2 regions of the Brachybacterium zhongshanense genome follow, and region 2 is predicted to be linked to the other one. Evidence: predicted binding sites of a transcription regulator. Region 2 holds the regulator's gene; the other holds the start of a gene.
What was found. Region 2 encodes LexA, which represses DNA repair genes until DNA is damaged. Its sites were predicted from a motif close to TCGAACANNTGTTCGA; they were not measured.

Region 1 (8,217 bases), 1.4 Mb from region 2:
GCGGGGACTCCAGCCCCGGGAAGGGGTGAGGCTGCGGGCCCCTGGCCGATCGTCGGCCGGGGCCGTAGGGTCGGGGCATCGGGCGTCGACGGCGGCGTCCCTCGTGCGCAGGAGGCGTCATGCCGGTCCCCGCCCATTTCTCGATCGTCACGCTCGGTGTCGCGGACGTCGCTGCGTCGGCCGCGTTCTACCGCCGCCTGGGCTGGGAGCAGCGAGGTGACGAGTCCGCGGAGTGACGCTCGCGCTGAACTTCGCCGATGAGGCGGGGGTGGACGCCACCCTGCGAGATGCGCTCCATGCCGGGGCGCGCCTGGTGAAGGCACCGACCCGGGCGGACTGGGGAGGGTACTCCGGATACTTCGCCGATCCCGACGGCCACCTGTGGGAGGTCGCCTACGCGCCCATGATGCCGGCGCGCGAGGATGGCACCATCGAGATCCCGACTTCCTGATCCGAGCGGGGCGCAGGGATCAGAACGGCGGGGGTGAGCCGGCCGACGGCGGGGCGCCGGTCGTGACCGGATCGAGGTCCGGTTCTGGTTCTGGTTCTGGTTCCGGTGGGTCGGGGAGCGGATCGTCGAAGTGCTTCTCGAGCAGCCGCAGCCATTCGGACGGTTCGGCGTCGGGGTAGGCATGGCGGACCGCTCGCAGCTCGCGGTCGAAGCGCCGATCGATGAGATCCTCCCAGGAGCGGAGCAGGTCAGCGGCGAGATCCGGTGTCAGCAGGTCCACGGTGTCTTCGACGTCGCAGATGCGGTGGTCGTCGACTGTCCAGGTGGATGTGCCGTCGGCATTGCGCTCCACGTCGATCAGGCCGAACGTCTTGAGCTGGTGGTGGTGACCGCAGAGCCGGTGGAGGTTCTCGATGCTGGTGGGGCCGCCCTGCTCAGGATGTCGATGATCGAACTCCTCGATATGGTCCATCTCGCCGAAGGTGCCGACGCTGCGAGTGCAGCCGGGGACCGCGCACAGGGGGTTCCGGAGCCGCAGGAACTCGGCCATCTGCTTCGTGGGCGTGTACCGGTCGGCGGGCAGCGGCAGGAACTCTCCAGTGACGGGGTCCGTGAGGATGCGGTACCAGGTGGGCTCGTCAGCGGCGATGTCCCGCGCGAGGGAGGCGGGGATCGGGATGGTCCCGTCGATCACGCCGGGGGCGTCGGACAGGCCGAGCATGCTCATCATCGGCACCACCACCTCCATGCGGAAGCGGCTGCCGTCGACCTCCACGCCGGGCGTCTCGAGGACTGTGCCGGTGAGGATCGCGTAGCGGATCTTCGAGAGCGGCATCCGTCTGCCGGTGCGCTCGACGTCGCCGTCGATGTCGAAGGGGATCTGCTCGCCCTCGAGGACTGCCTGGCGCTGCTGGCGCTGCACCGCGCGTGCGGCCAGGTCGAGCCGGCGCGAGAGGCTGAGGATCTCGTGGATCGGGCCGGTGACCGTGAGGCAGGCCGTGCCGTCGTCGTCCGGGTCGATCTCGACGGAGACGTCCCGCTTCTCGAAGGGGGAGGTCTCGCTGCGCTTGCGGAACCAGGCCAGGAGGATGGACAGCTCGCGCATGAAGCGCTTGAAGGAGATGTTGGCGAGGTCCCAGTCGGCGACGTACTCGTCGACGATGTCGATCTCGTCGTCCTCCAGGCCGCGGACCCGACGCAGCAGGTGCTCGAACCACTCGACCGTCAGATGGCCGTGCTCCAGGCGCTCGAGCACCCGATGGAGGAGGCATACGGCGCGATGGGCATCGCGCATCATGCGCGATGCCCGCGGGATGGTGGTCCGGCGGACGTCGGCCAGGAGGATCGCGTTGACATCGCCCTCGCCGTCGGAGGCGGTCTCGTCCCACAGCTGCGCCATGCGGCGCAGACGGACCGCGTAGGAGAGAGCCTCCCCATGGTGGGTCGCGAAGAGGTCCCGAGCGATCAGAGCCTCGTAGCTGCCGGGATCCACCCCGGCGTCCTCGGCGAAGGCCGAGGGGTCCAGGGGACGGCGTGCGCGGACCGTGCGTCGAGGAGGACGGTCGCCGGATGCCGCCTCCGGCTCCGTCTGCTGCTGCTCCTGCTCCCGCTCCTCCTGTCCGCGGAGGATGCGCGCGGCCGCCTCCGCCCGCGCCTGGATCTGATCCAGGACTCCGGGCCCGAAGACAGGCGCGACAGGACCTGTCGGGACTCCGTCCGACGTCGTGAGCATGGCCGTCCCCCTCCCGAGATCCACCGCCGCGCAGAGCGCGCGACGGTGCCGCCATTGCAGTCTCCGCTACCTTCGCTTGGCTTCCCCATATGTTCCCCACCAGCGGATATGCATCGATCCTAGAACATGTGTTCGACGGATGGAAGGGGTGTGGACAGCGGTGATCTCTTCGTGACTCAGGGGTCCGCGGGAGGAGCTGGGGGAGGAGGGGCCGGCGGAGGGGTGACTGATGTCAGCGCTTGCGGCGGACCAGGATGCGCCACCGCTCCGGGCCGCGCTCGCGGTACTCGGTCGAGAAGGAGTCCCCGTGCTTCGCCTGCAGCTGGAGGAGCAGCGGGACCGGATCGTGCGTCGCAGAGAGGATCAGGCCGGCCTCGAGCGCCAGCGACTCGAGCGCCCCGAAGATCGCCGCATGACGGATCGCGTGCGGAATGGTCTGCACGTCGAGCTCGGGAAGGTCCTCGTCGTGCTCGCCGCAGGCGCAGCCCTGCGAGAGCTTCTGGTCGACGGCCTCGTCGCGCGAACGCTGGATCTCGATGTCTGCCATGGCTTCTCCTGGTCGGTGCTGTGGTCGGCGCTCACCGGTCGCTGAGCCGGGGCGACAGCGACGATGCCGCGATGAATATATTACAGTCGACGCCGTGGAAAAGGATCGTCGGCAGAGCCCGCTGCAGAGCCCGCTGCAGAGCCCGCAGTCGAGCCTGAGCCGACGTACCGCGTCGACAGGGAGGCGGCACTCGTCGTCACGGGAGCTCGTCCTGCGCACGATCGAGGCGCAGCAGGCGCCGGTGTCCCTGAGCGCGCTGGTGCGGTCCACCGGGCTGCACGAGAACACCGTGCGAGGGCATCTCGGGCACCTGCTGGAGGACGGCCACGTCACTCGTCGACGTGCCCGCGCTGAGGGCCGGGGGAGGCCGGCCTGGCTGTGGAGGGCCGTGCGGCAGGGCCCGTCGTCGCCGTACGCGGAGCTCGCCGGGGTGCTGGCGGACGCCCTCGCCCATGCCGCCCCCGACCCTTCGGCGACTGCCCGCGCAGCGGGTCGCCGCTGGGGTCAGGAGATCGCCCGGGACTCGGCGGCCTGCGAGGCGCGGGACGACCCTGCTGGGCCGGACGCCCGTGCGCAGCGGGACATCGTCCTGGCCGTCATGGCGGAGCAGGGGTTCGACCCGGAGGGCAGGGGGCAGGAGATCTCCCTGCGCAGATGTCCGCTCCTCGAGGCCGCCTCGCGGCAGACGCAGGTGGTCTGCGCCGTCCATCGCGGCATGGTCGAAGGAGTCCTCGAGCATCTGGGATCCGAGCCCGGGGAGAGCGTCGACCTGCAGCCCTTCGCGGGCTCGGGCCGATGCTCGCTGCACATGCGGTCGTCGGTGTGATCAGCCTTCCGGGACGGCCTCGCTCATCGCGCACAGCTGGAAGGTCGCGCCCTCGGGGTCGGCGACGGTGGTGATGCGGCCGAAGGGGGAGTCGACCGGGCCGTCGAGGACGGAACCACCGAGCTCGCGGAGCCTCGACAGTGCGGCATCGGTCGCCTCGATGCCCAGGTAGATCCGCCATCCGGTGGCATCCTCCGGCATGAATCCGGTGGCATCGCAGAGCCCCCAGCTGGCGTCCTCGCCGGCCCCGTTCGTGGAGTAGCGGGTCCCGTCGTCCATGGGCTCGCCCATGGGGACCAGGTGGGCGTCGACGACGTCCGTGTAGAACGTCGAGGCGTCGTCGAAGCGGTGGGACATGAGCTCGAACCACACCGGGGAGCCCGGAGCGCCCGTGAACTCGAAGCCCTCGAGATCACCGGGCTGCCACAGCCCGATGTCCTTGCCGGTGGAGTCGAGGAGGACGGCCATGCGGCCCTCGTCGCCGACGTCCATCGGCTCGACCAGCACGGTGCCGTCTGCGGCCTTCGCGCGCTCGAGCCGGGCATCGATGTCGTCGACCGCGAGGAAGACGCCCCAGGTGGAGGGCAGCGGTCCGCCGTCCGGACAGGTCATGCCGGCGACGCCCATGGCACCGCCGACGAGCGCGCCCTCGTTGCGGATGAGGTGGTAGTGGCCGAACTGCTCGCCCATGTCGTCGAAGGTCCAGCCGAACAGGCCGGCGTAGAAGGTCTTCGCTGCATCGAGATCCTGGACGGAGAGGTCGATCCAGGTCGTGGTTCCGGTCCTGCGGCTCATGGTTCCTCCAGCGATGTGCGGTCTGCGACCGACGGCCCGACGGGCCTCGTCGTCCCTCCACGCTAGGAGCCCGCGGCCGACGGCGATTGTCCGATCCTGCTCAGGACTCTGCGCGTCAGCCGCCTGCGGAGCGGCAGAGGCTCGGCAGCGCCGAGAGCATCGGCATGCTGCGTTCGGGCGGCTGCGGGGCGAAGCGGAGGACGATCTGCTCCGACTCCGCGAGCGGTGCTGCGAGCGGCACTGCGAGCGGCGCCGTGAGCGGTTCCGGGTGGGCGGCGACGATGGGGGCCTCGGGGAGCAGGTGGTCCTGCGGATCGGCGTGGGCGGGGACGGCGAACCCCAGCAGGAACGGCGCCCCCGGGCACAGCGGGAGTGCCACGGCCTCCTCGCCGCGGACGAGGAGGCCGGCGGTGGGAAGCCCGATCGGTGCGGGCTGCGGGTACCAGCCGACCCACACCGATGCGTCGCCCCGTCGGCCGACGGATGCGGGGAGCTCGAGGCGCACCGTCACCGTGGCCGAGGGGCTCGGGGCCGCGCGCTCGAGGAGGGAGAAGGGGCGGGGAGGATGGTCTGCGACGTCGTCGGCCAGGCGCCTCAGTCCGCCGGGCGGGACCCCGACGGTGCTGCGGAAGCGGCGGGAGAAGCTCGAGAGGGAGTCGAAGCCGACAGCGGTGGCCACGTCGATGACGGGCGAGTCGTCCTCGAGGAGAAGGCGCTTGGCGGCATCGATCTGCAGCATCGTGAGGAAGCGGCCGGGGCTGATGCCCATCCGTGCGCGGAAGAGCCGTGCGAAGTGGAAGGGGCTGTAGCCGGCGGCCGCGGCGAGATCGGGAACATCGAGAGAGGCGGAGTCCTCGCGCGCGAGCGAGAGCATCGAGACCCAGGGGGAGGCCCCAGGAGCCTCGCTCGGCTCGGCGGTCGTTGTGATCGCACTCACCTCTCGGAGTCTACGGAAGGGCCCGGTCGTGCGCCAGGCGCCGGACCCCGGTCCGAGGAACCGGCCCTGGTGGTCATCCGGGCTGGTCCACAATGGGAGCGTGCCTTCGTCCCCGACCGCGTCCCCGTCGACCGCCCCGATGGGCTCCTCGAGCCGTCGTCGGCTCGCGCGCCGCTGCGACGAGGCGATCGCCTCGCTCTCACCCGGCTGCTTCGCGCTGGTGATGGCGACGGGGATCCTCGGGATCGGTCTGCGCGAGGCGGGGGTCCCCGTCCTCTGGCGAGCGATGCTGGCGATCGCGGCGGGAGCGTACGCGGTGCTCGCCGTCCTGTACGTCCTGCGGCAGGTGCGGCATCCGCGGCGCGTGCGGGAGGATCTCCGCAACCCGGCGGCCGCGTTCTCGTACTTCACGATCGTGGCGGGCACCGACGTGCTCGCGGTGGGTCTGCTGGACACCCGCCTGCATGCCGTCGCGCTCGCGCTGCTCGCCGTCGGCGCGTCGGTCTGGTTCGTGCTGGGATACGTGCTGCCATGGCAGGTGCTGATGATGCGCGACGGGCGGCCGATCCTCGCGCGGGCCAACGGCACCTGGTTCATCTGGTCCGTCGCCTCGCAGTCCCTCGCCGTGGGGATGGCAGCCGCCCACCCGCTGATCCCCCGCTGGTCGGCGCTGGTGGGGATCATCGCCGTGATGTCGTGGTCTGTCGGGACGATCCTCTACATCGGGATCGCGGTGCTGGTCATCCTCCGGATCGTGCACTTCGGCATCGCGCCCGAGGAGTTCGAGCCGCCCTACTGGGTGTCGATGGGAGCGCTCGCCATCGCCGTCGTCGCCGGAGCGGGCGTGTTCGCCATGGAGTCCACGCCCATGGTCGATGCGGCCAGATCACTCATCGGCGGAACCGTCGTGATCTTCTGGTGCTTCGCCGCCTGGCTGATCCCGATGCTGGTGGGAGCGGGCTTCTGGCGCCATGTGATCCGGCGCGTGCCCCTGCGGTACACCCCCGCGCTGTGGTCGATGGTGTTCCCGCTGGGGATGTTCTCGGTGGCCTCGATGCGGCTGGGGACCGTCGAGCATCTGCCCGTCATCGAGCGCTTCGGCGTCGGATTCCTCGGGGTCGCCCTCCTCGCCTGGCTGCTGGTCGGAGCGGGCCTCGTCACCGCACTGGTGCGGGGAGCACGCCCTGCCTGAGCCGGGCTGAGCAGGGCAGAGCAGGGCGGGCGGAAGCCGTCAGCCCACCTGCAGCTCGCCCATCGGTCCCCAGCCGTCGGACTCGACCTGCACCGAGACGATCTGCGGGGTCGCGGTCAGGTGCTGGGGGAACTCCTGCTGCATGGTCCGGAAGTGCTCGGACTGCACGTGCGCCTCCCCGGCGTCGTCGTCGAACGCCTCGATGAGCACGTAGGTGCAGGGGTCCTCGATGCTGCGGGACCACTCGAACCAGCGGTTGCCGCTCTCGGCGCGGGTGGCCTCGGTGAACGGTCGGACGATCTCGGGCCAGCGGTCGGCGGCCTCGGGCTTCACAGGGAACTTCACGGTGATCAGGATCAAGGCTCTCTCCTTCGGACGGTCCTGGAGCGGTGGGCGTACCGTGACGGTAGCAAGGCACGAGGCGTCCCCGGCACGAAGAGGTGGCAGCGATGGGACACGCGCACGATGCTGACGACCAGGAGCTGATCGTCGACCTGATCCTGTCCCTCGACGGCTGCGCCGCCGCGGAGGGCTGGCCGGGCTGGTGGGGTCTGCAGAGCCCCGAGTACCTGGCCTGGCTCGACGAGCAGCCCGAGCACATCGCCGTGATGGGGGCGAACACCTTCCGCCTGATGTCGGCGATGGCTCGTGAGGCGCCCGAGCTCGACATCGAGGACGAGGAGAAGGCGAGCTTCGCGCAGATGGCGGCCCAGCCGAAGATCGTCCTCTCCTCGACCCTCGAGGAGCCGCTGGACTGGGGAGACGCTCGCCTGGTCCGCACCCGACCGGTCGACGCCGCGGGGCGGGCGGACGGAGCGGCGGGCGATGCGGCGGGCGATGCAGAGACCGCCGCGGAGGCGATCGTCCGGCTGAAGGCCGAGTCCGACCGGCCGCTCGTGCTGGTCGGCAGCCTCTCGCTCGGGCGCTCGCTGATGGCCTCCGGAGTCGTCGACCGATTCCGGATCGTGCTGTTCCCCGTGATCACGGGGCGCACCGGGCTCGAACGGATCTGGGAGGGGTACACGGACCTCTCCCTCGAGCTGCTGGACTCGCGCACCTTCGGGGGCGGGCTGCAGCTGCTCGAATACCGGCCGACGCCGCTCGAGCACCCGCCGGGCACGGGCTGGGATCGCCGTCGGGACTGACCCGCCCCCCGGCCACCCGCGGCAATCGCGCGACCGCGGCGGCGGGCACCTCCACAGTGGTGCTGTCAGCACCACGGTCCCGGGCTCCCGCCCGGAAGGGAGAGAGCATGTTCGGTCTCGCGAGGAGCGCGAAGAGCGCGAAGAGCTTGAGCAAGGGGCCGGCCGTCGAGGTCCGGTCCCCGGTCGCGGGAGCGCTGCTCCCGCTCTCGGAGGTCCCCGATGAGGTCTTCTCCCGAGGCGATGTCGGGCCCGGCTTCGCGGTGGACCCTGCGGAGGGGGTCATCCTCGCGCCGATCGCCGGGACCGTCGTCCTGCTCCCCGAGGCGACCCGCCACACGGTGGCGGTGCGCGGCGACGAGGACGTCGAGGTGCTCGTGCACGTCGGGATCGGCACGGTCGCACTCGCCGGTGCAGGATTCACCGCGAAGGTCGAGGTCGGTGAACGGGTCGAGGCAGGCCAGCCGCTCCTCGAGGTCGACCTCGACGCGATCCGCACCGGGGTCCCCTCCCTGATCACCCCCGTCGTCGTGACCAGCGCCGGCGCGTTCGGGATCGACGGGCCGCGCCTCGATGCGGAGCTCGGAGAGGCAGT
Region 2 (8,217 bases):
ACACGGGGGTGCTGATCATGGCGCCCACGCAGGGCTTCCTGCGCTACATCGAGCGGGTGCTGCCGAGCCTCGGCGAGTCTGGCGTCGTGATGATGACTCCGGGGACCCTCTTCCCGGGGATAGAGACGAGCATCCACGACGAGGACGAGGTCGCCCGTGTGAAGGGTGACGCCGCGATGGCGGAGCTGCTCGCGCGCGCCGTCAAGCAGCGCCAGAGGATCCCTGCACGCGATGTCCGCCTGCGCATCGACGGGACGGAGTTCGTCCTGACACGGGAGGACGTGCGCTCTGCGCGCCGCGATGCCCGTTCCGCGCACAAGCCGCACAACGCCGCTCGAGCCGTCTTCGTGCGCTCTGCGCTGGATCGGCTCGCCGAGCGCTACGAAGCTGCGCTCAAGGCCGCCGGACGCACCGTCGTGCCCGAGGACCGCCCCGACATCCTTGCCGATCTGCGGCACGACCCCGACGTGCGTCGCGAGCTGAATCTCGCCTGGCTGCCGTACACGCCGCAAGGGTTCCTGAGGGTCCTCCTCTCACGACCCGATCGCCTGCGCGCCGCTGCTCCGCGCGCTCTCGCTGAGAAGATCGACCTCCTGGTCAGACCCAAGGATTCACCGTGGACGGTCGAGGACGTCCCCCTCCTCGATGAGATCGCCGAGATCCTCGGAGAGGACTCCGCACCCGAAGAGGCCCGCGCCAGGGACGCCGCAGAGCGGCGCGAGGCGGACGTCGACTACGCCCGCAAGGTGCTCGAGAGCTTCGATACCTCCGGCATGATCCGAGCAGAGGATCTCGCCGACCAGGTCAATCGGGTGCGGGACGGTCGCACGCTCGCTGAGCGCGCTTCATCGGAGCGCTCGTGGACGTACGGCCACGTCGTCGTCGACGAGGCTCAGGAGCATTCACCGATGAGCTGGCGCGCTCTGATGCGCCGCTGCCCCACCAAGTCGTTCACCGTCGTCGGCGACGTCGCCCAGACCTCGTCGGCCGGCGGCACCAGCTCCTGGCAGTCAGCCCTCGCCCCCTACATCCAGGACCGCCTCCAGGTCGAGCGCCTGACGGTCAACTACCGGACGCCGGCGACGATCATGAAGCACGCCCTGGGTATGGCCCATGCGCATGACCTCCCCGTGACCACGGTGACGTCCGTGCGCGAGGGCGAGCGAGGCGCCGCCATCGAACGGTCCGCAGCCGATGCGCTGGAGAGCACCGCCGCCCAGCAGGTGTCGATGCTGCACGCGGAAGGGATCGGCCGGATTGCCGTCATCATCGCCGAGCATCGGATTCCCGAGCAGGTGCGCGCTCTGCATGCGAGCACCGGCGTCTCCGCGGTGGGATCGGGCTCCTCTGGCGTGGACGACGAGATCTCGGTGATGACAGCGAAGGACGCGAAGGGCCTGGAATTCGATGCCGTGGTCGTGGTGGAGCCCGCCGAGCTGGTGGACGAGCACGGCGCGGGCGACCTCTACGTGGCCATGACCCGTCCCACTGCGCACCTCGGACTCGTGCACGCACGGCCGCTGCCCGCGGGCATCGTCGGCGACAGCAGCATCTGAGCTCGGAGCGGAGCAGCGGGGCACGGCATGGCATCGCCGAGAGGATGCTGCTCGGACTGGAGCAATGCGGTCCGCCGACGGAGCCTCCGGAGAAGCGATCGGCGGCCGTGGCTTCCCCTCCACGACCGCCGATCTGATGTGCGCCTCGACGGCGCACGACGGATATCTTACGCACAGTCCGCACACCGGGGACCCACTGTTCCGATCAAGCTGAGAACTGCATCACATTCGGCGCGGATTCCACACCTCCACGTAGGGTGACCTGCGCAGATGCCACCATGGGACCGACAGCAGCGGAGGCCGCCGACCCCTTGCGCACGGACGAGCTCGGCTCGTCGGCCCTCACCTCTCAGCCGGCGCGGCGGTCTCCTCGCGAAGTCGTGCGATGGCGGACTCGAAGTCCTCGAGCGAGTCGAAGGACTGATAGACGCTCGCGAAGCGCAGGTATGCGACCAGATCGAGCTCCTTGAGCGGCTGCAGGATCGCCAGCCCCACCCCATGGGCCTCGATCTCGGCCTGCCCGCTCGCCCGGATGTCCTCCTCGACCCGCTGCGCAAGCACGGCCAGCTGATCATCGCTCACCGGCCGCCCTTGGCACGCCTTGCGCACCCCGGAGATCACCTTGCCGCGGCTGAACGGCTCGCTCACACCGGACCGCTTGATGACCGACAGGGACGCGGTCTCGGTGGTCGAGAACCGGCGGGAGCAGTTCGGGCACTGCCGACGGCGTCGGATCGTCGATCCGTCATCGGACGTCCGGGAGTCCACGACCCGCGAGTCGGGGTGACGGCAGAAGGGACAGTGCATCCCCCTAGACTACCGGGCCCTCCGGCGGCAGGGCCATCAGTCCTCGAGAGCCCCCGATGCAGGAAGCACGATCTGCTGGCCCGCGGTCACCCTGCCGGTGGGCAGATGGTTCAGCGTGCGCAGCTGCGCGATGTACTCCTGCTCGCTGACCCCCTCGGGCGCGAAGCGCTCCGCGTAGCCCCACAGGGTGTCGCCCGCAGCGACCGTGACGACCTCCCCCTCAGCCTCCTCCTGGCCGGCCAGGGCGCTGGGCACGTCGAAGGCCAGGATCAGCACGCTCGCCACGAGGAGGCCCAGCAGGAAGGCGAGGGCGGCGAGTACAGTGCGGCCGCGCCGCGTGATCTCCAGCCGGACGCTCGAAGGAGCCGCGGCGGCATCGCGACCCGACTCCGGGGAGCCGGTCGCCACAGGGCCGCGCGCTGCGGAGCGCCCCGCGGAAGGGGCGCCCGCCGCAGCCGCCGTCGCCTCGCCCCGGACAGGGAGGGAGATGATCCGCGCCTGCTGCGCAGCGATCCCGGACGTCGCGGGGACGGTCATGTGCGTCTGCATATCCGAACTCCTGTTCGATCGAACCTCTGTGCGAGAGTAGGTCAGGCATTGGCGACGCGCAAGACCTATCTCGAACACATGTTTGGCGAATCGTGTGCCCCCGCTTACCCTGGGAGCACGGACCACGGAATCGCGGGGGTCCGACAGACGAAGCCAGGAGGCCCTCACGATGACCCCGAGCACCCGACGCCGCCAGGAGCCGAGACTCAAGGTCGTCGGCGACGCGGAAGGATCAGCGTCCCCCTCGCTCACCGCGCGCCAGCGCCTCGTGCTCGAGACCATCCAGGACTCGATAGCCGGACGCGGATACCCGCCCTCCATGAGAGAGATCGGCGACGCCGTCGGCCTGACCTCCTCGTCCTCCGTCTCCCATCAGCTCCAGGCACTCGAGCGCAAGGGGTTCCTGCGCCGCGACCCCAAGCGTCCGCGCGCGATGGAGGTCGTCCTCCCCGACGAGGACGACGCGCCGTCGGCCGCTCCGGAGCCCGCCGAGGCGACCGCGGGCGGACCGTCTGTCGCGGTGCCGCTCGTCGGTCGCATCGCCGCCGGCGTCCCCATCACCGCGGAGGAGCACGTCGAGGACGTCTTCACGCTCCCGTCCCGGCTGGTCGGCGACGGTGATCTGTTCCTCCTCCAGGTCGTCGGGGAGTCGATGATCGATGCCGCGATCTGCGACGGCGACTGGGTGGTGGTGCGCAGTCAGCAGACAGCGGAGAAGGGGGAGATCGTCGCGGCGATGATCGACGGCGAAGCCACCGTGAAGACATTCGTCCAGCGCGACGGTCATGTCTGGCTGATGCCGCACAATCCCGCCTTCGCCCCGATCCTGGGCGACCATGCGGAGATCCTCGGGAAGGTCGTCGCGGTGCTCCGCTCCGTCTGACCCGCGAGGCCCGCCGCGCTCAGGCGCCGGTGCCGCTGAGGCGACGCAGCGCTCCGAGCGCGACGTCAGGATCCGTCGTCGGCCACAGAGGCGGCATCGCTGCACGCAGATAGCCCCCGTACCGGGCATTCGCCAGCCTCGCATCCAGCACCGCGACCATGCCGCGGTCCTCCTGAGAGCGGATCAGGCGTCCGGCTCCCTGTGCGAGCAGCAGCGCAGCATGCTGTGCGGAGACCGACATGAAGCCGTTGCCCCCGCGCTGCGAGATGCGCTCCTGACGGGCAGAGGTCAGGGGATCGTCGGGGCGCGGGAACGGGATCCGGTCGATGGTGACCAGCCGACAGGCGGGCCCCGGGACGTCCACGCCCTGCCACAGCGTCAGCGTCCCGAACAGGCTCGAGTCCTCACCCTCGCGGAAGTCACGGACCAGGTTCGCCATCGAGTCCTCGCCCTGGACGCCGATAGGCAGCGGGAGCCTCCCTCTGACGTGCTCGGCCGCGAGCTCAGCACCGCGACGCGAGGAGAACAGGCACAGCGCCCCGCCGTGCGACGCCTCGATCAGCTCGGTGAGATGGTCGAGCATCGCGAGCGCGGTCCCCTCTCGCCCAGGGGCGGGCAGGTGCCGGGCGACATACAGGATCCCCTGACGCGGGTAGTCGAAGGGGCTTCCGACGTCGAGCCCTGCCCACGCTCCGCGATCCTCCATCGCGGGGACCTCGTCCACTCCCGTGCGACCCGCACGAGCCAGGCCGACCTCGCCCGCCGGCGGTTCGAAGCGCCCGCCGAGAGCGAGCGTCGCCGAGGTCAGCACGGCCGTCCGATCCTCGAGGATCGCCCCGCGCATGGCCCCCGCAACGCTCATGGGCGCCACCTGGAGGCTCGAGCGACCGGTCGCCGCGGACCGTGAGACGGAGACGACGTCGTCCTCGTCGGGCGCCGAGAGCCGCTCGCACACGTCGATGATCTCCTGGAGGGAGGCGCGCACCGCCTTGCGTGCGCCCGCGGTCGCCACGGAACCGCCCTCCCCCGCCTCCTTGGCGTCCGAATGGGCTGTGCGGGCCTGCACCCTCAGCTGGCCGACGGCATCGCCGAGCCTCTGCGGCAGATCGCCGATGACCCTGCCGTCCGGCATCTGCTCGAGGGACTCCCTGAGCTCCTCGCCCGCATCGTCGAGCGCGGTCGCGGCGACGCCGAGGCTGCGGAGGTCACGCACTGCGCCCCGGACCATGCCGGGAGTGAGGACCTCGGTGACCGCGCCGGTCACGCGGGGGACCAGATCATGCGCCTCGTCGAAGACCACCACGTCATGCTCGGGGATGATGCCGTGGCCGTCGAAGGCATCGATCGCCAGCAGCGCGTGATTGGTGACGATGAGGTCGACCTCCCGCGCGAGCTCGCGACTGCGCTCGGCGAAGCAGTCCTCGACCATCGGACAGGTGCTGCCCAGGCACTGCGTGCCGGTGACCGAGACCTGGCGCCAGGCCCGATCCGAGACGGCGTCCTGGAGACTGTCACGATCCCCGGTCTCCGTCTCCTCAGCCCAGGAGCGCAGGCGCCGCACCTGGTCGCCGAGCTTCTCCGTGCCGCCGCCGCGGGAGACGTCGACCGGCACCTCGGCGAAGAGCGCCCCGGCATCGAGGTCCAGCGGGTAGCCGCCGTCGAGCTTGTGCCGGCACAGATAGTTGGCCCGCCCCTTCAGCAGGGCGAAGGTGGGGGTGCGCGGGAGATGCTCGGCGAGCGCCTCCACCAGCCGTGGGAGGTCCTTGCGCACGATCTGCGTCTGCAGGGCGATGGTGGCGGTGGACACGACGACGGGCCGACCGCTCAGCACCGCGTGACGCAGAGCGGGCACCAGATAGGCCAGAGACTTGCCCGTCCCGGTACCGGCCTGCACCAGCAGATGCCGACCGCCCTCCATGGCGGTCCCGACGGCCCGGGCCATGGCCTGCTGACCCTCGCGAGGGCTTCCGCCGACCGCGGTGACGGCCGCCTCCATGAGGGCGTCGAGCTCCGCGGTCGAGGCTGCGGGGGCGGGGGCGGAAGTCACCGATCAAGGGTAGCCGCACGGGCCGACCGGCCGCTCCCGCCGCGCCGTCGGATCCGTCAGATCCGTCGCACCCGACCGGGCCGGAGCGGCCGGAGGGCCGTGTCCGGCGAGCGACCGGAGGGCCGTGTCCGGAAGGCGACGTCAGGCCGCCGCCCGCAGCTCCGCGGCGAGCGCCTCGTCGACCCGTGCATGCAGGTGCGTGCCCTCCGCCAGGTGCTCCTCGGCGATGACCTCGCCGTTGGAGTGCACGCGCGAGACCAGATCCCCGCGCGAGTAGGGCACCACCAGGTCGATCTCGACAGCCGGGCGGGGCAGCCGCTCGGCGATCAGGTCCCGCAGCTCCTCGATGCCCATGCCCGTGCGGGCCGAGACCACGGCGGAGTGCTCCACCTGGCTGCGGATGCGCGCGATGGTCTCGGGCGATGCGAGGTCGGCCTTGTTCAGGACGACGATCTCGGGGACGTCGAAGCCCTCGAGCTCCCCGAGCACTGTGCGGACCGCCCGGATCTGGCCCTCGGGGTCGGGATGGGACGCGTCGACCACGTGCAGGAGCAGGTCGGAGTCGCCCACCTCCTCGAGCGTCGAGCGGAACGCCTCCACCAGCTGCGTGGGGAGGTGCCGCACGAAGCCCACGGTGTCGGCGTAGGTGAACTCGCGGCCGTCGGGGGTGCGGGAGCGCCGCACCGTCGGGTCCAGGGTCGCGAACAGCGCGTTCTCGACCAGGACGCCGGCACCGGTGAGGCGGTTCAGCAGCGAGGACTTCCCGGCGTTGGTGTACCCGGCGATCGCGACCGAGGGCACCTTGCTGCGCCGGCGGTCGGCCCGCTGGGCCTCGCGCCCTGGCGCCATCGCTCTGATCTCCCGGCGGAGCTTGGCCATGCGATCGCGGATGCGGCGCCGATCCAGCTCGATCTTGGTCTCGCCAGGGCCGCGGGATCCCATGCCGGCGCCCGCTCCGCCGACCTGGCCACCCGCCTGGCGGGACATCGACTCGCCCCAGCCGCGCAGACGCGGGAGGAGGTACTCGAGCTGCGCGAGCTCCACCTGCGCCTTGCCCTCACGGGACTTCGCGTGCTGGGCGAAGATGTCGAGGATCAGCGCGGTGCGGTCGACGACCTTGACCTTCACCACGTCCTCGAGGGCGCGACGCTGGCTGGGGGCGAGCTCGCCGTCGGCGATGACCGTGTCGGCGCCCACCTCGGCGACGATCTCGCCGAGCTCAGCCGCCTTGCCCCGGCCCAGGAACGTCGCAGGGTCCGGATGGGCCCGTCGCTGGAGGATGCCGTCGAGCACTTCGGATCCGGCGGTCTCGGCGAGCGCGGCGAGCTCGCGGAGACTGTTCTCCGCCTCCTCCGCGCCTCCTGACGTGTAGAGGCCGGCGAGCACGACCTTCTCGAGACGCAGCTGGCGGTACTCGACCTCGGTGATGTCCTCGAGCTCGGTGGACAGCCCGCGCACGCGTCGGAGCGCATGGCGATCGGCGAGGTCGAGCTGCTCGCCGTCGGCCTCGGAGGAGTAGGTCACGGCGGACACAGAGGCATCGCCGCGGGCCAGGATCCGGTCGGTGAGACGATCCCGACGAGGGGAGGCCGTGCTCCCCTGCGCATAGGACGTCTCCGCCTCGACGGTCTCCTCGACCCCTGCGGTGCCGGCCTCCGCCGCGCTGCTCTCCTCGACATCGGCGTCGGGCTCAGGATCGGGATGGAAGGCGATGGGCACGGGCGGGGCTCTCCTCGGGTCGGGGATGGTGAGGCCCCAAGAATCCCACGTCCCCCGGAACCGGTCGAGCGATTTCTCGCTGGGCGCATCCGCGCCGGCCGCAGAGGACTGCGGACTGGACGGCGGGCAACGGGCCGGTCCGTATCCTGGCGCCGTGGATCAGCACTACTTCACCCCCTCACCGGACTCCGACGACGTCCGCTTCCCCCTGCGCGCCTCTCTCGCCGGCGCGGAGCGCGACCTGGTCACGAGCGCCTCGGTGTTCTCCGGGAAGGGGCTCGACAAGGCGACCGCAGTCCTTCTGGATCGGCTCGACGAGCTCCGCGAGGTGCCCGCGCAGGCCCGGATCCTCGATCTGGGCTGCGGCTGGGGGCCCATCGCCCTGACCGCCGCTCTGCTGCATCCGGATGCCGAGGTCTGGGCGGTCGACGTCAGCGAGCGGGCGCGGGCCCTGACCGCCGAGAACGCCGAGCGCCTGGGCCTGTCGAACATCCGTGTGATCGCGCCCGACGACGTCCCCGACGGTCTGCGGTTCGACACGATCTGGTCGAACCCCCCGATCCGCATCGGCAAGGAGGCGCTCCACGCGCTGCTGCTGCACTGGTGCGCGCGCCTGGCACCGTCCGGGTCGGCGGCACTGGTCGTCGGCAGGAATC

Region 1: a site for LexA is predicted at 2,304-2,319, ahead of ACZ5AJ_RS02680 (HNH endonuclease signature motif containing protein). Genes of this name have one in related genera too.

The regions. Positions count from the first base shown of each region.
Region 1 is NZ_AP043790.1:587,875-596,091, forward strand. Features, by position in the region: gene ACZ5AJ_RS02670 (laminin G domain-containing metallophosphoesterase family protein) at 1-29, shown strand, start outside; gene ACZ5AJ_RS02675 (VOC family protein) at 233-451, shown strand; gene ACZ5AJ_RS02680 (HNH endonuclease signature motif containing protein) at 471-2,183, opposite strand; gene ACZ5AJ_RS02685 (DUF2249 domain-containing protein) at 2,416-2,730, opposite strand; gene ACZ5AJ_RS02690 (helix-turn-helix transcriptional regulator) at 2,825-3,556, shown strand; gene ACZ5AJ_RS02695 (VOC family protein) at 3,557-4,351, opposite strand; gene ACZ5AJ_RS02700 (helix-turn-helix domain-containing protein) at 4,467-5,288, opposite strand; gene ACZ5AJ_RS02705 (tellurite resistance/C4-dicarboxylate transporter family protein) at 5,389-6,480, shown strand; gene ACZ5AJ_RS02710 (putative quinol monooxygenase) at 6,520-6,840, opposite strand; gene ACZ5AJ_RS02715 (dihydrofolate reductase family protein) at 6,930-7,625, shown strand; gene ACZ5AJ_RS02720 (PTS sugar transporter subunit IIA) at 7,772-8,217, shown strand, end outside.
Region 2 is NZ_AP043790.1:1,997,502-2,005,718, forward strand. Features, by position in the region: gene ACZ5AJ_RS08960 (HelD family protein) at 1-1,556, shown strand, start outside; gene nrdR (transcriptional regulator NrdR) at 1,899-2,363, opposite strand; gene ACZ5AJ_RS08970 (LysM peptidoglycan-binding domain-containing protein) at 2,400-2,912, opposite strand; gene lexA (transcriptional repressor LexA) at 3,082-3,795, shown strand; gene ACZ5AJ_RS08980 (ATP-dependent DNA helicase) at 3,815-5,791, opposite strand; gene hflX (GTPase HflX) at 5,984-7,561, opposite strand; gene ACZ5AJ_RS08990 (class I SAM-dependent methyltransferase) at 7,716-8,217, shown strand, end outside.